Regions from separate parts of the Pseudomonas sp. 18-147 genome, predicted to be linked through region 2. Evidence: predicted binding sites of a transcription regulator. Region 2 holds the regulator's gene; each other region holds the start of a gene.
The links. The regulator FliA, encoded in region 2, starts transcription of late flagellar genes. The targets are predictions, from matches to a motif close to CTAAAGTTTNNNNNNNNNNNGCCGNTAA.
Positions count from the first base shown of each region.

Region 1: flgM (flagellar biosynthesis anti-sigma factor FlgM) is a predicted target of FliA. The motif match lies at 3,387-3,414, and genes of this name have one in related genera.
Region 3: ACM0M4_RS13325 (methyl-accepting chemotaxis protein) is a predicted target of FliA. The motif match lies at 4,471-4,498, and genes of this name have one in related genera.

Region 1 covers NZ_CP182296.1:1,879,552-1,886,366, reverse strand. Annotated here, with positions in the region: gene hsbR (two-component system response regulator HsbR) at 1-22, opposite strand, end outside; gene hsbA (anti-anti sigma factor HsbA) at 24-329, opposite strand; gene cheR (protein-glutamate O-methyltransferase CheR) at 644-1,468, opposite strand; gene ACM0M4_RS09145 (chemotaxis protein CheV) at 1,545-2,477, opposite strand; gene flgA (flagellar basal body P-ring formation chaperone FlgA) at 2,609-3,307, shown strand; gene flgM (flagellar biosynthesis anti-sigma factor FlgM) at 3,452-3,775, shown strand; gene ACM0M4_RS09130 (flagella synthesis protein FlgN) at 3,830-4,300, shown strand; gene flgZ (flagellar brake protein FlgZ) at 4,329-5,120, shown strand; gene ACM0M4_RS09120 (TIGR04282 family arsenosugar biosynthesis glycosyltransferase) at 5,124-5,735, opposite strand; gene ACM0M4_RS09115 (MFS transporter) at 5,777-6,815, opposite strand, start outside.
Region 2 covers NZ_CP182296.1:4,155,766-4,162,580, reverse strand. Annotated here, with positions in the region: gene flhA (flagellar biosynthesis protein FlhA) at 1-183, shown strand, start outside; gene flhF (flagellar biosynthesis protein FlhF) at 267-1,556, shown strand; gene fleN (flagellar synthesis regulator FleN) at 1,695-2,537, shown strand; gene fliA (RNA polymerase sigma factor FliA) at 2,534-3,277, shown strand; gene ACM0M4_RS19685 (chemotaxis response regulator CheY) at 3,379-3,753, shown strand; gene ACM0M4_RS19680 (protein phosphatase CheZ) at 3,773-4,561, shown strand; gene ACM0M4_RS19675 (chemotaxis protein CheA) at 4,762-6,815, shown strand, end outside.
Region 3 covers NZ_CP182296.1:2,767,223-2,774,037, reverse strand. Annotated here, with positions in the region: gene ACM0M4_RS13340 (AI-2E family transporter) at 1-997, opposite strand, end outside; gene ACM0M4_RS13335 (methyl-accepting chemotaxis protein) at 1,157-2,842, opposite strand; gene ACM0M4_RS13330 (Na+/H+ antiporter family protein) at 2,956-4,281, opposite strand; gene ACM0M4_RS13325 (methyl-accepting chemotaxis protein) at 4,540-6,684, shown strand; gene ACM0M4_RS13320 (hypothetical protein) at 6,689-6,815, opposite strand, start outside.

The DNA of each region.
Region 1 (6,815 bases), 2.3 Mb from region 2:
TCCGCGCCGCCGGGGGATTCATCTCAGCTGATCTTGAACAACTGCTCGAAGTTGGAGATGGCGAGGATCTTGCGCACTTCCGGGCTGCAGTTCGCCAGGCTGATCTGCGCGTTCTCGCCGCCGGCGTGGTCGCGCAGCAGCAGGAGCATGCCGAGGGCCGAGCTGTCCAGGTAGGTGGCGTTGCGCAGGTCGACGACATAGCGTCGCGGAGTGATCGCGACGCGCTCGTAGGCGTCGCGGAAATCCTGATGGGCCCCGAAGTCGAAGCGCCCCTGGATCTGAATGGTCAACTCTTGCCCATCGGCCGAGGGCAGCGCAGTGATGGCCATGGAAGTCTCCTGGTAGGCGTGGCGGATCGAGGGAAGGCTTGAATCATGTAAGCAGTTCCCCGGCAAAGCGGCAACTTGCCAGATCACCTGACTATCAGAAATATCTGTCAATACAACTAGATCGCGCAGTCCTAAACTGCCCCGCTCCGAGCCAGCCGTCCTGTGCCGAGCGGGCTGCGACGGCGCCGCCGCGCGTGGCGCTCGGAGCCTGGGCAGTGGGCCAAAGTCTCGTCCCACCTGCCCGTCCCAAGCGGACCCGCGCCAGGCTGCCAGGTCACCCCCGGCGCAACCTGGCGCGGGTCCGCTTCCTTGCGCTACTTGGCCCGGTAGATGATGCCCGGGCTGCACTGCACCATCTGGTAGTGGTCGGGCAGGTTGTTCAACGCCTCGGAGGCGCCGAGGAACAAGTAGCCGCCAGGCTTGAGCGTGCCATGGATGCGCAGCAGGATGTCGCGCTTCACCTCGGCGGAGAAATAGATCAGCACGTTGCGGCAGAACACCATGTCGAACTTGCCGAGGCTGGCGTAGCTGTCCAGCAGGTTCAGGGCACGGAACTCGACGCGGCTGCGGATCGCCGGCTTGACCGCCCAGCGCCCCGGTCCCTTGGCGTCGAAATAGCGTTGCAGACGCTCCGGGGACAGACCGCGGCCCATCGCCAGGGTGTCGTATTCGCCGGCCTTGGCGGCGGTGAGCATCGACCCCGACAGGTCGGTGGCGACGATCTGCACGCCCGCCTTCAACTGCCCCAGGTTGGTCTTCTCGAACTCGTCGATGGCCATCGACAGCGAGTATGGCTCCTGGCCTGACGAACAGGCCGCCGACCAGATCCGCAGGCGCTGCCCGCCGTTGGCCTTGATCAGTTCGGGAAGAACCCGCTGCTTGAGCACCTCGAACGGGTAGGTATCGCGAAACCACAGGGTCTCGTTGGTGGTCATCGCGTCCACCACCATCTCGCGCAGGCCGCCGCGCTGGGTCTGGATGCGCTGCACCAGCTCTCCCAGGCTCTTGATGCCCTGCTGCTCCATCAGCTTGTTCAGCCGGCTCGAGACCAGGTACTGCTTGTTGCTGCCCAGCACAATGCCGCAGGTCTTCTCGAGGAAGACCCTGAACAACTCGAAATCCGCATTAGCTGCCGACACGCATAAGCCTCTTCGCCCTGGGCGACCGGAACGCAGCCGGTCGCCCGTATTCACATTGTTGTCAAGGGCCGATCGCTCAGCCCGCGTCCACCGCCTTGATCCGCTCCACCACCCGCGCCGCCAGATCGTCCGGACGGAACTTGGCGAGGAAGTCGTCCGCACCGACCTTCTTCACCATCGCCTGGTTGAAGACCCCGGACAACGAAGTATGCAAGAGAATGTGCAGTTTCTGCAGGCGGGGATCGCTACGGATTTCCGCCGTCAGGGTATAACCGTCCATTTCCGGCATTTCGATGTCGGAGATCAGCATCAGCAGCTCGTCTTCCGGACGCCGTCCCTCGGAGAGCATGTTCTGCAGGTACTCCAGGGCCTGGCGCCCGTCGTTGAGCGCGGTCATTTCCACGCCGACCGCCTCCAGGCAACGGATTACCTGCTTGCGCGCCACCGACGAATCGTCCACCACCAGCACCCGCTTGGTCACCGCGCGGCTCTGGGTCTCGGCGTCCACCACTCCGTGGGACACTTCCTCGGACGTCGGTGCGACCTCCGCGAGCACTTTTTCCACGTCGATGATTTCCACCAACTGCTTGTCCACCCGGGTCACCGCGGTCAGGTAATGCTCGCGGCCGGCGCCCTTGGGTGGCGGATGGATCTCTTCCCAGTTCATGTTGACGATGCGCTCCACCGAGCGCACCAGGAAGCCCTGCACCTTGGTGTTGTACTCGGTGATGATCGCGAAGCTGTTGGTCAGGTCCTGCAACCCGCGGCGGCCGGTGGCCAGCGCCAGGTCGAGGATCGGAATGGTGCCTCCGCGGATGTTCGCCACCCCGCGCACCACCGGGCTGGACTTGGGCATCACCGTCAGGCGCGGGCACTGCAACACCTCTTTCACCTTGAACACGTTGATGCCGTAGAGCTGGTTGCCGTCCAGGCGGAACAGAAGCAGCTCCAGACGGTTCTGTCCGACCAACTGCGTACGCTGGTTGACTGAATCCAAAACACCGGCCATTGGCGCTCCCCTCAGACGGTCGTGCCGGACTCCGGCACGACCATTGCTTAACCCGTTGCATGAAACAGGCAACGACAGTTTTTCGACGAATAATGGCATGTAGCCATACTTCTCTACGGTTTTTACCCGTTTTGCTCGGGCTCGGCTACCTGTGCGCGGCTAACAACAGCCAGGCCCAGGGTTTTACCGCTCCCGAGGTACTTATCGGCTCCACCCAGGGGTTTCTTGAATTCAAGGTAGAAGAATATCTGCAGAATAGCGGACTCGACGGGCGCTACCAGATTCAGGTCAATCGCGTCGACCCGCGCTTGCGCCTGGCCGAATGCGACAGGGACTTGACGCTCAGCCAGGAAAGTCCGGCACAACCGATCGGCAGGGTCACCGTGCGCATCAGTTGCGAAGGCAGTGCGCCCTGGACCATCTTCATGCCGGCGCAGGTGAAACTGTTCCGCCAGGTAGTGGTCGCGGTGCAGCCACTCAAGCGCGCGCACGTGCTGGAGGATGCCGACATCGCCCTGGTCGAGCGCGACGTCGGCCTGCTGACCCAGGGCTACCTGACCGATCCGGCCCGCGTCGTCGGGCAGAAGCTGCGCCGACCGGTGGTCAACGACCAGGTGCTGGCGCCGGTCTTCCTCGAGCAGGCCGAGGCCGTGCGCAAGGGCGACCAGGTGGTGATCCTCGCACGCACCGCCACCATCAACGTCAAGATGCCCGGCGAGGCGCTGTCCGATGGCGCCCCGGGCCAGCAGATCCGCGTGCGCAACCTGCGCTCGCAGCGGATAATCAAGGCCCGCGTGATAGAACCCGGCACGGTCGAGGTGAATATGTAGAGGGAAAGCCGTGGCCGGTAGCGCTGGCGCTACCCCGGCGGGTTTCTCTAAACTGGGAAACGACGCACGAAAATAAGTCCTAAAGTTTTTCAAGCCTTCGCCGAAAAGCTAGGCAAGCGTCCAATACCTTCGAGGTTTACAACCATGGTCATCGACTTCAACCGGCTGAATCCCGGCAGCACGCCAGCCACCACCGGCCGTACCGGCAGCACCGCCGCGGGGCGTCCCGACGCCACTGGCGCCGACAAGGCAGGCCAGGCCGCGACTTCCGCTCCGAAGAGCGGCGAGTCGGTGCAGATCAGCGAAACCGCCCAGAACATGCAGAAAGTCACGGACCAGCTGCAGACCCTGCCGGTGGTCGACAACGATAAGGTTGCCCGGATCAAGCAAGCGATCGCCGATGGCACTTATCAGGTCGACAGCGAGCGTGTTGCCAGCAAGCTGCTCGACTTCGAATCCCAGCGCTGACCTCGAAGGACGCGCTGGAGGACATTGGACGCCGAATGAACTCCCGAGCCCGAGATGCCTGACTCCCCTACCCTGCTCGATCTGTTCGCCGAGGATATCGGCCACGCCAGCCAACTCCTGCAGTTGGTCGACGAAGAATTCCAGGCCCTGGAACGGCGCGAGCTGCCGGTCCTGCAACAGCTTCTCGGGGCCAAGCAGCCACTGATGCAGCAACTGGAGCGAAATGGCCGGGCCCGCGCGGAAATCCTCCGCGAAGCCGGCGTTTCCCTCGACCGCGAAGGCCTTGCCCGCTACGCCCGCGAGCGCGCGGATGGCGCCGAGCTGCTGGCGCGCGGCGACGAACTGGGCGAACTGCTGGAGCGTTGCCAGCAGGCCAACCTGCGCAACGGGCGGATCATCCGCGCCAACCAGGCTTCCACCGGCAGCCTGCTGAACATCCTCCGCGGCCAGGACGCCCCGAGCCTGTACGACAGCCGCGGCGGCACCGCCTCGAGCAGCCGGCAACGCCCGCTCAGCCAGGCCTGAACCCGACCAGCACACGTATCAAGGCACAGTGCTATCATTGAGGCATTCGTGCCCCAGGAGAGCATTGAAGGTGCCCAACCCGTTCGTCGAAGAAGCGGGGCCGCAACCCCCGAAGGTGCTCAAGGCCCCCGTGGAAATCCAGGCCAACCTGCGCCTGCTGCAGGATAGCCGCGACTCCCTGCTGATCACCTTTGCCGATCGCAACCAGCGCTTCCAGAGCTTCCTGGTGGACATCGACCGCGACCGCGGGATGGTCGCGCTGGACGAACTCATCCCCAACACCGGCGAACGTTTCCTGCAGAATGGCGAGGCGTTTCGCGTCGAAGCCTTCCACGAAGGCGTGCGTATCGCCTGGGAATGCGAGCGCCCGGTGCAGTTCGGCGAACACGACGGCGTTCCCTGCTACTGGGCCGCCCTTCCCGCCGAAGTGCTCTACCACCAGCGCCGCAACGCCTACCGCGCCAGCATCAAGCAGAGCCAGCCGATCGCCGCGGAAATCGCCGGGGAGAAACTCCGCGCGCCGCTGAGCGGACAACTGCTGGATATCTCCGCCACCGGCGCCAAGCTGCGCTTCGCCGGCAATGTCGCCGAACGCCTGCATCCCGGCGAGATCTACGAAGACTTCAGCGCCCAGCTGCCACAGGGCGCGATCAGTAGCGCGATCGAACTGCGTCACGTGCGCTTCGACGAAAAGCTCGACGCGACCTTCGCCGGCGTCCGCTTCAGCGAGATGAGCGGCCTCGCCCAGCGTCAGGTGGATCGCTTCGTCTACCAGTTACAGCGCGAAGCGCGGCGCTTCGAGAAAGACGAACTGTTCTGAGTTTCACAGGACCAGCCCCAGCGCCGCCAGGCGCGGCAGGTCCTCGGGACGGTCGACGTCCCAGAGCGCCGGCAACAGGTGATGCTCCCAGCCCAGTTGCCGGAGACGCTCGCAGGTGAGCGCCAGCAGGCGGTCTCCGCCCCAGGGCATCGACTCGAACAACAGCGGGTCGACCCGGGTCAGGCCGAGCAGCGCGTAGCCGCCCCGCTCCACCGGCCCCAGCACCGCCTGGTGGCGGCCCAGGGCGGTGCAGGCCGCTTCCAGGTAGTCGCCGTCCAGCACCGGGCAGTCGTGGCGAATCAGCAGTACCGCCTCGCTTTCCGCCAACCCCAGCGCCGCGATACGCCGCATGCGCTCGCCGGGGTCGCCGGCCGGCTGGCTCATCAGGCTCCAGCCCAATGCCACCGCCAGCGCCTGCAGATCGCTGTCCAGATCGTCGTCGAACCAGAGGATGCGGGCGCTGAAACCGCGATCGGGCAGGCGCAGGGCGCGTTCCAGCAATACCCGCTGCAAGCGTCCCGCGCTCTCCTCGCCGATGGCCTGGGCGATCTTCGGCCGCCGCTGCCCGGGCGGCAGGTTGCGCACCATCAGGTGAAGGGAAAGCGTCGGACTCATCGCAACCTCTCCTGCCTATCGGCTCCCGCGGCGAGCGGAGTTCAGTTCTGCGTCGCACCGTCGGCCTGCGGCGCGTCGGGCTCGCCATCGACCATCTGCTCCTGCACCGCCTGTTCGTCTACCCGCGGATCGAGCGCCGCGACCAGCGGGGAGCTGGTCATGTTGTCCGGGGTCGGCACGTGGTGCAGCGGCGCGTCGTCGACCCGGTGCAGGCCGCTGACCTTCTCCGGATGGACCCGCCAGACCAGGATCAGCGCGCAGGCGCTGACGAACGCATATAGCATGTTAGCGCCAAACAGCCGCATCAGCGCGCCGGCCGCCAGCGGTCCGATGCAGGCGCCGACGCCGAAGGTCACCAGCAGCATGGCGGTCAGCGAAACCCGTCGCTCGGTCTCCACATGGTCGTTGGAAAAGGCCACTGCCAGCGGATAGAGGGTGAACTGCAACATGCTCGCGGCGATTCCCAGGGCCAGCAGCAACGCCAGCGGCATCTGTTGCAACAATGCCAGCGGCAAGGCGAACAGGCACAGCAGGATGGCGCAGGCGCGGATCAGCCAGGCGCGGTCGCGACGGTCGGACAGCCAGCCGAGCGGCCACTGCACCAGCAGCCCGGCGAAGATGCAGGCGCCCATGTACAGGCCGACCTGCTCGTTGGGCAACCCCAACTGGTTGGCATACAGCGGCGCCAGGCCATAGAAGGAGCCGACCACCAGCCCCGAGACCAATACGGTGGTCAGCGACTGCGGCACCCGGCGGATGAAGAAACGTGGTTCGAGCGGCGCCGGGCGCAGCGCTGCGGGGTGGATCTTGTGGGTCAGGGCCAGCGGCACCAGGCACAGGGCGAAGCAGAAGGCCACCAGCATCAGCAACTCCGGCCCCAGTTGCGGATGCGCCACCAGGATCATCTGGCCGAGCACCAGGCCCAGGTAGGAAGCCGCCATGTAGCCGCCGAACACCGCGCCGCGCTGGCTGGCATCGGCCTGCTCGTTGAGCCAGCTCTCGATCACCATGTACTGGCACATCAGGCCCAGGCCCATCACCATGCGCAAGGCGATCCAGGCCGGCAGCCAGGGCAGCAGG
Region 2 (6,815 bases):
ATCGAGAGCGCACAACGCCAGGAGATGCTCGGTAAGCCGGCGATCCTGCTGGTTGCCGGACCGATCCGCTCGATGATGTCGCGCTTCGCGCGGATGGCGGTGCCCAGCATGCATGTGCTGGCCTACCAGGAAATCCCGGACAACAAGCAAGTCACCATCGTCGCGACGGTGGGACAGAACTGAACGAGGGCTGCGCCGGCTCCAGGGCCGGCACACCGGGCAACCTGAGGTTGCCGGCAAGACTACTGAACTGAGGGGTTCGGGCAATGCAAGTCAAACGCTTCTTCGCCGCCGATATGCGCCAGGCCATGAAACTGGTCCGCGACGAACTGGGTCCGGACGCCGCGATTCTCGGCAACCGCCGGGTCGCCGGCGGCATCGAGCTGACCGCGGCGCTGGATTACCAGGCCCCGCCGGCGCCGAGCAAGCCCAACCCGGCGCTGGAAGTGGAGCTGCGCAAGACCCAGGCGCGGATCGCAGAGGCGCGCGCCGAGTTGACGGCGCGTCCGGCGGAAACCCAGCGCAAGGACCGTCAATTGTTCGCCGAGGAGAAGCCGGCGCGTCCGTCCCTGGCCGAGTCCATGACGGCGGCGCAGGCCAAGCCCCAGGCGGGCGGCCAGACCCTCGAGGCAATGCGTTTCGAACTGAACGGCCTGCGCGAGCTGATCGAGGTACAACTGGGTTCCATCGCCTGGGGCCAGTTGCAGCACCAGCGTCCGCAGCAGGCCAATCTCTGGCGGCGCCTGCAGCGCATGGGCTTGCCGGCGGAGCTGAGCAAGCCGTTGCTGGAGCGGGTCGCCGCGGTGGGCGATACGCGCCAGGCCTGGCGCATGCTGTTGGCGCACCTGTCGCGTGCCGTGCAGACCCCCGAGCAGGACCCGCTCGACGCGGGCGGCGTACTGGCCCTGGTCGGCCCGGCAGGTGCCGGCAAGACCACCACCCTGGCGAAGATGGCCGCGCGCTACGTCCTCAAGTACGGCGCCCAGAGCCTGGCGCTGGTGAGCATGGACAGCTACCGGATCGGCGCCCAGGAGCAGATCAAGACCCTCGGTCGGATCCTCAACGTACCGGTGACCCTGGTCGATCCCGGCCAGTCGCTGATCCAGGCCCTGGCGCCGCTGGCGCGCAAGCGCATGGTGCTGATCGATACCGCCGGCCTGCCGGCCAGCGACCCGGCATTGCGCATGCAGCTCGAGGCACTGGCGTCGCCGAGCCTGAACGTGAAGAATTACCTGGTGATGGCCACCACCAGCCAGAGCCAGGTGCTCAAGTCGGCCTACCAGACCTATCGGCACTGCGGGCTGGCGGGTTGCATCCTGACTAAGCTGGACGAGGCGGGCAGCCTCGGTGAATCGATGGCGCTGGCTATCGCCCAGCGTCTCCCGGTAGCCTATCTGGCGGATGGGCCGCGGATTCCGGACGACCTGCAGGTGGCGCGCAGTCACCAACTGGTCAGCCGGGCGGTGAGCCTGCAGGCACCGGAAGAGCCCAGCGAGGACGCCATGGCCGAGATGTTCGCCGGGCTCTACCAGCAACCGGCGCGGCGTGCCGGCTGAGGACGTGGGAAGAACCGCGCGTGGCGCGGGTGACGGAAGCGAAGGTGGCTTCCGCCGGGCCGGGAGCGATGGCGCATCGTTCCCGCCAAAACCGGAGAGCGCTGGAAGGGGCGTTCCGGGAAGACGACAACACAAGGTATGAAGCAGATGGGTAGCATGCATCCCGTACAGGTGATCGCAGTAACTGGCGGCAAGGGCGGCGTCGGCAAGACCAATGTGTCGGTGAACCTGGCACTGGCTCTGGCCGATCTCGGCCGTCGCGTCATGCTGCTGGATGCCGACCTCGGCCTGGCCAACGTCGACGTCCTGCTGGGACTCACGCCCAAGCGCACCCTGGCCGACGTGATCGAGGGACGCTGCGAACTGCGCGATGTCCTCCTCCTCGGTCCCGGTGGCGTGCGCATCGTTCCCGCGGCCTCCGGCACGCAGAGCATGGTGCACCTCTCGCCCATGCAGCATGCGGGGCTGATCCAGGCGTTCAGCGATATCAGCGACAACCTCGATGTCCTGGTCGTCGACACTGCCGCCGGAATCGGCGATTCGGTGGTCAGTTTCGTCCGCGCCGCGCAGGAGGTGCTGCTGGTCGTCTGCGACGAGCCGACCTCGATCACCGATGCCTACGCCCTGATCAAACTGCTCAACCGCGACCACGGCATGACCCGCTTCCGGGTCCTGGCCAACATGGCCCACAGCCCGCAGGAAGGACGCAACCTGTTCGCCAAACTGACCAAGGTCACTGACCGTTTCCTCGACGTCGCACTACAGTATGTAGGTGTCATCCCTTACGACGAGTCGGTACGCAAGGCCGTGCAGAAACAGCGAGCCGTATACGAGGCATTCCCCCGCTCGAAGGCGTCCCTGGCCTTCAAGGCGGTCGCGCAGAAGGTCGATAGCTGGCCGCTGCCGGCCAACCCGCGCGGGCACCTGGAGTTCTTCGTCGAACGACTGGTCCAACACCCCGCGACAGGTTCGGCCGTATGACAGCGGCCTCTGGAGTGCGTATGTATAGCAAGGCGCAAGCGCAGAACTCCCAGGAGCAACTGATCCAGCGTTACGCACCACTGGTCAAGCGCATCGCCTATCACCTGCTCGGCCGCCTGCCGGCCAGCGTGCAGGTGGAGGACCTGATGCAGGCCGGCATGATCGGCCTGCTCGAGGCCGCGAAGAAATACGACGCCGGCAAGGGCGCCAGCTTCGAGACCTATGCCGGCATCCGTATCCGCGGGGCCATGCTCGACGAGGTCCGCAAGGGCGACTGGGCGCCGCGTTCGGTGCACCGCAACACGCGCATGGTGACCGACGCGATCCGCGCGATCGAGGCGAGAACCGGACGCGACGCTAAAGATCACGAAGTTGCTGCCGAACTCCAATTGAGCCTCGAAGATTACTACGGCATCCTCAGCGACACGCAGGGCAGCCGCCTGTACAGCTTCGACGACCTGTTGCAGGACGGCGAACATGGATTGCCGGAAGACACCAGCCTCAGTCACAACGAACCGATCCACGGCCTGCTCGACGAACGTTTCCAGGCGGCCCTGGCGGATGCCATCGCCAAGTTGCCGGAGCGCGAGCGCCTGGTGCTGGCGTTGTATTACGACGAGGAACTCAACCTCAAGGAGATCGGCGAGGTACTGGGCGTCAGCGAATCGCGGGTCAGCCAGTTGCACAGCCAGTGCGCCGCGCGTTTGCGCGCGCGCCTGGCCGATTGGCGGTCGGCCTGAACCGGCCTCGACCGCAGCTTGTAACCGTTAACGCAAAAGAATGTGTGGCGCGTCCCCTGGGGCGCGCTCTGGTCTGTACGGAGGTTTACTTGGACAAGAACATGAAAATTCTCATCGTGGACGACTTTTCCACGATGAGACGCATCATCAAGAACCTCTTGCGGGACTTGGGCTTCACCAATACCGCCGAGGCCGACGACGGCACCACGGCGCTGCCGATGCTGCACAGCGGCAATTTCGACTTTCTCGTCACCGACTGGAACATGCCGGGCATGACCGGCATCGATCTGCTGCGCGCGGTTCGCGCCGACGAGCGCCTCAAGCACCTGCCGGTGCTGATGGTCACCGCCGAGGCCAAGCGCGACCAGATCATCGAAGCGGCCCAGGCCGGGGTCAACGGCTATGTGGTCAAACCCTTCACCGCTCAGGTCCTGAAGGAAAAGATCGAGAAGATTTTCGAGCGGGTCAACGGCTGAAGCCGGCCAAGAGGGTGTCATGGTGCTTGGTAACGATTCCACGGGCGACGAATTCGAATCGACCCTGAAAAAACACGCGCGCGAACTGGTGGACTGTCTCGAACGGGGGCACTTCCAGCAGGCGGTGCAATTGATCCAGGAGCTCAGCCAGGCCAGGGACCGTGGCCTCTACCAGGAAGTGGGCAAGCTGACCCGCGAACTGCACAACGCCATCGTCGATTTCCAGATCGACCCGCATTCCCCCCACGCGCAGGAAATGTCGCAGATCGCCGATGCCACCGATCGTCTTTCCTACGTGGTGGAAATGACCGAGAAGGCCGCCAACCGGACCATGGACCTGGTGGAGCAGAGCGCCCCGCTGGTCAACCAACTGGGCGACGATTCGCGGGAGCTGCACCAGGAGTGGCAACGCTTCATGCGCCGGGAAATCGACGCTGACGGCTTCCGCGAGCTGGCCAAGCGCATCGAACAGTTCCTCGTGCGCAGCGGCGAGAACGCCGGCCAGTTGTCCTCGCAGCTCAATGACATCCTGCTGGCGCAGGATTACCAGGACCTGACCGGCCAGGTGATCAAGCGTGTCACCAAGCTGGTCACCGAGGTCGAGAGCAACCTCGTGAAGCTGGTCTGGATGGCCGGCCAGGTGGACCGTTACGCCGGAATCGAGCACGACCACGTGAGCATGCGCCACCAGGCCGCGCTGGAGCGTTCGGCCAAGGGCGAGGGGCCGCAGGTCGCCGCGGAAAAACGAGAGGATGTGGTGTCCGGGCAGGATGACGTGGACGATCTGCTGTCCAGCCTGGGTTTCTGACCCGCCCGGCTCAAGACTGCGGCATCGCTGCCGTTAAGTAAGCATTGAACGCTGGCATCCGCGGGCTGCTGGCACAGCCTTCGTCATGCCGGTGATCCCGGCGGGCGGGCTGAAGTCGGTCCGGAAAGCCGGGCCGGTATTTCCGGCAGGACAGCGGTCCTGCCGATCCTTTCGAGTAACACGTCTCTGGGAGCAGCCGAATGAGCTTCGACGCCGATGAAGAAATCCTCCAGGACTTCCTGGTTGAGGCCGGCGAGATTCTCGAGCAATTGTCCGAGCAACTGGTCGAGCTGGAGAGCCGGCCGGACGACATGGACCTGCTCAATGCCATTTTCCGTGGGTTCCATACGGTCAAGGGCGGTGCCGGCTTCCTCCAGCTGAACGCGCTGGTGGAATGCTGCCACATTGCGGAAAACGTCTTCGATATCCTGCGCAAGGGCGAGCGGCGCGTCAGCTCCGAACTGATGGATGTGGTGCTGCAGGCGCTGGATACGGTCAACGCGATGTTCGACCAGGTGCGCGAGCAGTCCGAACCGACCCCGGCGACGCCCGAGCTGCTGGCGGCCCTTGCCCGCCTGGCCGAGCCTGAGGGCGCCGCGCCTGCGGAACCTGTGCAAGCGCCGCCGGCGGCCGTTCCGCCAGCCGAGCCTGCGGCGCCGCCGGAAGCGCCCGCGCAGAGTGTCTCCAGCGATATCACCGACGACGAGTTCGAGCAGTTGCTGGATGCTCTCCAGGGCGACGAAGCGCCGGCTTCCGCCGTTGCAGAAGCGCCCGCGGCTCCCGCTGGCGACGAGATCAGCGACGCCGAGTTCGAGGCGTTGCTCGACCAGTTGCACGGCAAGGGCAAGTTCGTCCCGCCGGCGGTCTCGGCCGAGCCTGCGCAAGTCCCCGCCGAGGCGGTCGAGCCGGCCGCGGCTGCCGCTGGTGACGATATCAGCGACGACGAGTTCGAGGCGCTGCTCGACGAACTGCACGGCAAGGGCAAGTTCGGCGATGTCCCGGAAGCCGCCGGCACACCCGCCGCACCGGCTGCCGCGGCTCCAGCGGCTGCGCCGGCGGAGCAGGGCAAGGCGCCGGCCGCCGCGGGCGGCGATGAGATCAGCGACGACGAGTTCGAGTCGCTGCTCGACGAACTGCACGGCAAGGGCAAGTTCAACGGCGCCTCCGAGGCCGTGGCGGCCGCCGCGGCGGTAGCCAAGAACATCGCGGCGAAGAGTCCCGCGGCGAAACCGGTCGCTCCGGCCAAGGCCGCCGCCGCGCGTCCGGCGGCGCCCGACAGGCCCGCGGCAAGCGAGGCGGAGACCACCGTGCGGGTGGATACGGCGCGTCTCGACGAGATCATGAACATGGTCGGCGAGCTGGTGCTGGTGCGTAACCGCCTGGTGCGCCTGGGCCTGAACAGTGGCGACGAGGCCATGGCCAAGGCCGTGGCCAACCTCGACGTGGTCACCGGCGACCTGCAGATGTCGGTGATGAAGACCCGCATGCAGCCGATCAAGAAGGTCTTCGACCGCTTCCCGCGCCTGGTTCGCGACCTGGCGCGGAACATGAAGAAAGAGATCAACCTGGAGCTGGTGGGCGAAGAGACCGACCTCGACAAGAACCTGGTCGAGGCCCTCGCCGATCCGCTGGTGCACCTGGTGCGCAACGCCGTCGACCACGGCATCGAGAGTCCGGAGGAGCGCGAGGCCGCCGGCAAGCCGCGGGTCGGCCAGGTGGTGCTGTCGGCGGAGCAGGAGGGCGACCACATCCTCCTGATGATCACCGACGACGGCAAGGGCATGGACGCCGAGGTGCTGCGCAACAAGGCGGTGGAGAAAGGCCTGCTGGAGCGCGACGCGGCGGACCGCCTGACCGACCTGGAGTGCTACAACCTGATCTTCGCCCCGGGTTTCTCGACCAAGACCGAGATTTCCGACGTGTCCGGCCGCGGCGTCGGCATGGACGTGGTGAAGACCAAGATTTCCCAGCTCAACGGCACGGTCAACGTGTTCTCGCAGAAGGGGTCCGGCTCGAAGATCGTCATCAAGGTGCCGCTGACCCTGGCGATCATGCCTACCCTTATGGTGATGCTGGGCAGCCAGGCGTTCGCCTTCCCGCTGGTCAACGTCAACGAAATCTTCCATCTTGACCTGTCGCGCACCAATGTCGTGGATGGCCAGGAAGTGGTGATCGTCCGCGACAAGGCTTTGCCGCTGTTCTACCTCAAGCGCTGGCTGGTGCCGAGCGCGGCCCACGAGGAGCAGGGCGAGGG
Region 3 (6,815 bases), 1.4 Mb from region 2:
CGATCAGCGGGCCGATGACGAAGCCGTTGAGGCCGAACAAGGCCATGCCACCGAGGGTGGAGATCAGCACCACGTAGTCCGGCATCTTGGTGTCCTTGCCGACCAGGATCGGGCGCAGGATGTTGTCCACCAGGCCGATCACCACCACGCAGAACAGGATCAGCACTACGCCCTGCCAGATCGCCCCGGTGAGCAGGAAATAGGCCGCCACCGGCGCCCAGATCAGCGCCGCGCCGATGGCCGGCAGCAGCGACAGGAAGGCCATCAGGGTGCCCCAGAGCAAGGCGCCCTCGATGCCCAGCAGCCAGAAGATCAGGCCGCCGAGAGCGCCCTGGGTGGCAGCCACGGCGATGTTGCCCTTCACCGTGGCGCGGATCACCGTGGTGAACTTGGCGAACAGGTGGTGCTTGTGTTCCTGGCTCAGCGGCACCGCCTGCTTGATCCGCCGGCCGAGCACGCGACCGTCGCGGAGGAGGAAGAACAGCAGGTAGAGCATGATGCCGAAGCTGATGACGAAGTCGAGGGTGTTCTGGCCGATGCTGAACGCCTTGGTCGCCACCACCTGGCTGGCCTGCATCGCCACCGAGGAGAGCTTCTCCTGCAGGCTCGAGAGATTGGCCAGGTCGAAGCGCTCCAGCCACTGGTGCACCGATGGCGGCAAGGCAGCCACCGCCTGCTGCAGGTAGGCGGCGAAGTTCAGTTCGCCGGACTTGACCCGCTGGTAGACGCTCGCGCCTTCCTGCACCAGCGAACCGGCGATGAAGATCACCGGGATGATCACGATCAGCACGCAGATCAGCAGGGTGATCAGCGCGGCGAGGTTCTTCCGATCCCTCAGGCGCACCTGCAGGCGGCGTTGCACCGGGGCGAAGATGATCGCCAGGATGGTGCCCCAGAACACCGCGCCGTAGAACGGCAGCAAGAGCCAGCCGAAGGCGAGCGTGACCACCGCCAGCAACAGGAGAAAAGTCCGGGATTCCAGTTTCGTGTCGAGCATGTCCAATCCATCTGGCAGTGGGAAGCAAAGCATTAGTCAGCCGGCGGACGTGGATCGTTCACGACTGCCGGCCGACTCCGCCGAATAATGACAGGAAGGCTCTGCGGCGCACCACTGCCGGCTGGCTCTTTTGCCGGCAGCGGTCGCGCGGGGGAAGGGTCAGATGCGGAACTGACCGACCAGTCGGCCCAGGCCCTGGCCCAGTTGCGCCAGGCTGCGGGCGGTCTGCGCGCCCTGCTGGGCCTCGTCGGCGACGCTGTCCACCGCGCCGGCGATCTGGTGCACGCTGCGGTTGATCTCCTCGGCCACCGCGGTCTGCTCCTCGGCGGCGCTGGCGATCTGCGCGTTCATCGCGTTGATGGTGGCGATCAGCTGGGCGATGGCATCCAGCGAATCGCCGGCCTGGTTGGCCTGGTTGCTGGTGCCCTCGCCGGCCTCGCCGGAACGGCGCATGGCGTCGACCGCGGCGTTGGTGCCCTGCTGCAGGCGATCGATCATGCCCTGGATTTCCTGGGTACTCTGCTGGGTGCGGCTGGCCAGCGCCCGCACTTCGTCGGCGACCACCGCAAAGCCACGTCCGGCCTCGCCGGCACGGGCCGCCTCGATGGCCGCGTTGAGCGCCAGCAGGTTGGTCTGTTCGGCAATGGAGCGGATCACCCCGAGCACACTGACGATGGATTGCACGTCCTGCTGCAGGCTATCCAGAGAAGTCCCGCTGTCGCGGATCTCGTCCACCAGCGCGTGGATGCGCTCGATGCTGCCGTCCACCACGCGCTTGGCCGCCTGGCCTTCGTGGTCGGTCTGCTGCGCGGCCTCGGCGGCGCGCTGGGCGCTCTGCGCCACTTCATGGGCGGCGGCGGACATCTCGTTGATCGCGGTGGCGACCTGGTCGGTCTCGTGGCGCTGGCGCTCCATGGCCTGCTCGGAACGCTCGGCCTGGGCCGACATCTGCTCCACCAGTTGCTTGAGGTCGCCGGTCATCCCGGCGATCTGCCGCACCAGACCGTGGATCTTCTCGACGAAGCGGTTGAAGGAACCGGCCAGCTCGCCCAGCTCGTCGTGGCTGGTCACCGGTAGGCGACGGGTCAGGTCGCCTTCGCCGGCGGCGATGTCATCGAGGTTCTGGCGGATCTGGTGCAACGGCCGCAGCATCGCGTTGGCCACCGCCAGGCCGATCACCAGCAGGACCACCAGAAGGACGCCGGCGATCCCCACGATACTGGCGATCAGGGTGCCGATACGCTCGTCGATGTCCTGCTTGATTTCCACCAACTGGGCCTCGACGCCGTCGAGGTTGATCGCCGAGCCGATAACCATGTCCCACTTCGGCAGGTACAGGGTGTAGGACAGCTTGGGCACCATGACGCTCTCGTTGCCCGGCAGCGGCGAGGTATAGGTCACGTAGTGGCTGCCGTTGCGGCCGGCCTCCACCAGTTCGCGGTTGAGGTAGACGCCGCTGGGATCGCGGCGGTCGCGGAAGCTCTTGCCGACGTCCACCGGGCTGTCGCCGCGAAACAGGCGCACCACCTGGGAGTCGTAGCCGAAGATATAGCCGTCCTTGCCGTACTTGATCTTCGACAGGCGCGCGATGGCCTCGGCGCGGGCATTCAGGTCGCCGTTGGCCGAGCGGTCGTACTCGGCCTGGATACTGCCCATGGCGATCTGCACGTAGTGCTCGAGTTCGGCACGACGGTCGCCGAGCAGGCGCTCGCGGGTATCCTTGACTTCGGCATCAGCCTGTTTTTTCAGGATCAGCACCGCTCCGCCGCTGAGCACCAGGGCGAAGAGCAGCACCGGCACCATGGCCAGCAGGAGGACTTTGGATTTCAGGGTCAGACGCATCATCAACTCCTAGCATGACGCCCAATAAAAAACGGGATTCCCGTTTCATCGGCAATCCCGTCGGAAGCTTAAGCGGCCGGCCCGACATTCCGTCAGGCGACCGCCCGAGATGGAACTCAGAGCAACATCGCGGCGGCCCAGCCGAACACCAGCAACGGCAGGTTGTAGTGCAGGAAGGTCGGCACCACGGTGTCCCAGATGTGATTGTGCTGGCCGTCGACGTTGAGCCCGGAGGTCGGCCCAAGGGTCGAGTCCGACGCCGGAGAACCTGCATCCCCCAGCGCGCCGGCGGTGCCGACGATGCTGACGATGGCCAGCGGGCTGAAGCCCAGTTGCACCGCCAGCGGGACGAAGATCGCGGCGATGATCGGCACGGTGGAGAACGACGAGCCGATGCCCATGGTGACCAGCAGGCCGACCAGCAGCATCAGCATGGCGCCGACCGCCTTGCTGTTGCCGATCCAGGCCACCGAGGCGTCGACCAGGCTCTGCACCTCGCCGGTGGCCTTCATCACCTCGGCGAAACCGGCCGCGGCGATCATGATGAAACCGATGGTGGCCATCATCTTCATGCCTTCGGTGAACAGGTCGTCGGTCTCCTTCCAGCGCACCACGCCGGACAGCGAGAAGACCACGAAACCGACCAGCGCGCCGATGATCATCGAGTCCAGCCACAGCTGTGCGACGAACGCGGCGACGATGGATACCCCGGCCACCGCCAGGCTCTTCGGGTTGTAGCTGACATCGACGCGTTCGGCCTGCTCGATCCGCTGCAAGTCGTAGATGCGCTTGCGGCGGTAGCTGAACAGCACCGCGATGAGCAACCCGGCGAGCATGCCCAGGGCTGGGATGAACATGGCGTGGGTGACGTTGATCCCGCTGACGTCGACGCCGTTGCGCGCCACGTTGGCCAGCAGGATTTCATTGAGGAAGATGTTGCCGAAGCCCACCGGCAGGAACATGTACGGGGTGATCAGGCCGAAGGTGATGACGCAGGCGATCAATCGCCGGTCGATCTGCAGCTTGCTCAGCACATAGAGCAGCGGCGGCACCAGCAGCGGGATGAAGGCGATATGGATCGGCAGGATATTCTGCGAGGATACCGCCACGCAGAGCAGCAGGCCGACCAGGATCCACTTGAACGCACCGGCGCCCTTGCCCTGCTCGTCGTGCCGGCCGAGCAGCGCCAGGACCTTGTCGGCCAGCGCATGGGCCACGCCGGAGCGGGCGATGGCCACGGCGAAGGCGCCGAGCATGGCGTACGACAGGGCCACCGTGGCACCCCCGCCGAGGCCGCCGTTGAAGGCCTTGAGAGTCCCCTCAAGGCCTAGGCCACCGAACAGTCCGCCGACCACCGCGCCGATGATCAGCGCCAGCACGACATGCACACGGCAAAGGCTGAGGACGAGCATCAGCCCCACCGCCAGCACCACTGCGTTCATCGTTGAACTCCTTGCAAATGAAACGAACTCGACCGTCTGCGGCCGAAAAAAGGGGCGTACTCTGCTACAGCCATCCTCGCCTGTCAAAGCCGCGCATGCGCGAATGTCGCCTGGCTATAAACCGTTGTGCACGGTTCTTGCGTGCGATTCGCCGAACGACGGCAATCCGGCGCCAGCGACCGGACCGTCGTCAAGAATGGGCGAGCCCTGCCGATAAGCCTTGGGCCCCCGCAGTTTCTTCGTACAAGGACCCCTCCCATGTTCCTTCGCCGCCTGTCCATCCAATGGAAGATCACCCTGCTGGCAGGGCTCTGCCTGCTCGGCGTGGTCGCCTTGCTGGTCGGCCTTTCGGTCTACCGCATGCAGCACAGCAGCGTGCTGGTGAAAAGCGCCAGTACGCAGATGCTCGACGAATCGGCGCGCCTGCGCCTGGAAGCCCGCGGGGAATTGCAGGCGTTACGCATCCAGCGCTATTTCATGGATGCCTTCCAGTACGGCAAGGGCTTCTCCCGGCAGATCCTGTTCCTCCGCGACCAGGCGCAGAAGCGCTTCCTCGATGCCTACGACCTGCGCGAAGACCTGACCCGCCAGGTGCGCACCGCGCTCGCCGCCAATCCCGAGGTGCTCGGCCTGTACGTGGTCTTCGAACCCAATGCGCTGGACGGCAAGGACGAACTGTTCGTCGACCAGCCCGCCCTGGGCAGCAACGACAAGGGACGCTTCTCCCTGTACTGGGCGCAGGCCACGCCGGGACAGCTGGAATCCGAGTCGATGATCGAGTCCGAACTCGCCGACACCAGCAGCGGGCCCAGCGGCGCGGCCTACAACGCCTGGTACACCTGCCCGAAGGAAAGCGGGCAACCCTGCGTGCTCGATCCTTACTTCGACAAGGTCGGCGAACGCCAACTGCTGATGACCAGCATCGCCTTTCCCCTCGAACTGGATGGCAAGGTGATCGGCGTGATGGGCCTGGACATCAACCTGAGCAACCTGCAGGCGCTCAGCGAACAGGGCAACCGCGAACTCTACGACGGCGTCGGCCAGGTCGGCATCCTCAGCCCGGCCGGGCTGTTCGCCGGCAACAGCCGCGACGCCGGCCTGCTCGGCAAGAACCTGGCCAAGGCGGATCCGCAGCACGCCGGCGAACTCCTGCAACTGCTGGCCGCCGGCAAGAGCCGGTTGTTCAACGAGAACGACGACCTCAAGGTGCTGCAACCGTTGCAGCCGATTCCCGGCGCCAAGCCCTGGGGCGTGCTCCTCGAAGTGCCGAAGAGCGCCCTGCTCGGCCCGGCCCTGGCGCTGGAGCGGCAACTGGACGACATGCGTCGCGAAGGCACCTGGGTCGAACTGGGCCTCGGCCTCGGCGCCGCGGTGCTCGGCCTGCTGGTGCTGTGGCTGAGCGCCCGCGGCGTGACCCGGCCGATCCTCGGCGTCGCCCACATGCTGCGCGACATCGCCAGCGGCGAAGGCGACCTGACCCAGCGTCTGCCGCACACCGGGCGCGACGAGCTGGGCGAACTGGCCGGTTGGTTCAACCGTTTTCTCGACAAGCTGCAGCCGATCATCCGCGACGTGAAGGTCTCGGTGCGCGATGCGCGCAGTACCGCCGACCAGTCGGCGGCGATTTCCAGCCAGACCAGCGCCGGCATGCAGCAGCAGTTCCGCGAGATCGACCAGGTCGCCACCGCATCCCACGAGATGACCGCCACTGCCCAGGACGTCGCCCGTAGCGCCGCCCAGGCCGCCGACGCCGCGCGCGGTGCCGACCAGGCGACCCGCGACGGCCTGGCGCTGATCGACCGCACCACCCAGAGCATCGACAGCCTGGCCGCCAACCTGACCAGCGCCATGGGCCAGGTCGAGCAACTGGCCAGCAGCAGCGAGGAAATCGGTTCGGTGCTGGAAGTGATCCGCGCCATCGCCGAGCAGACCAACCTGCTGGCGCTCAACGCGGCCATCGAGGCGGCCCGCGCCGGCGACGCCGGCCGCGGCTTCGCGGTGGTCGCCGACGAAGTGCGCAACCTCGCCCGGCGCACCCAGGACTCGGTGGAACAGATCCGCGGGGTGATCGAAGGCCTGCAACAGGGCACCCGCGACGTGGTCGACGCCATGCACGGCAGCCATCGCCAGGCCCAGGGCAGCGTCGAGCAGGTGGATGAAGCGGTGGCCGCGCTGCAACGGATCGGCGAGGCGGTGACGGTGATCAACGACATGAACCTGCAGATTGCCAGCGCCGCCGAGGAACAGAGCTCGGTAGCCGAGGAGATCAACCGCAATGTCGCGGCGATCCGTGACGTCACCGAGTCGCTGTCGAGCCAGGCCGAGGAATCGGCCCAGGTCAGTCAGTCGCTGAACCGCCTGGCCAACCACCAGCAGGGCCTGATGGAACAGTTCAAGGCCTGACCGTTCACGGCCTGAATAGCGCCGGGGGGCCGTAGGTCCCCCAGATCGCCAGGCGGGCCAGCGAGCGCAGCCAGCCACGCAGACGCGCCGGGGCTCCCGCCTCGGCCACCTTCGCTGCCGCTGTCCCGGCC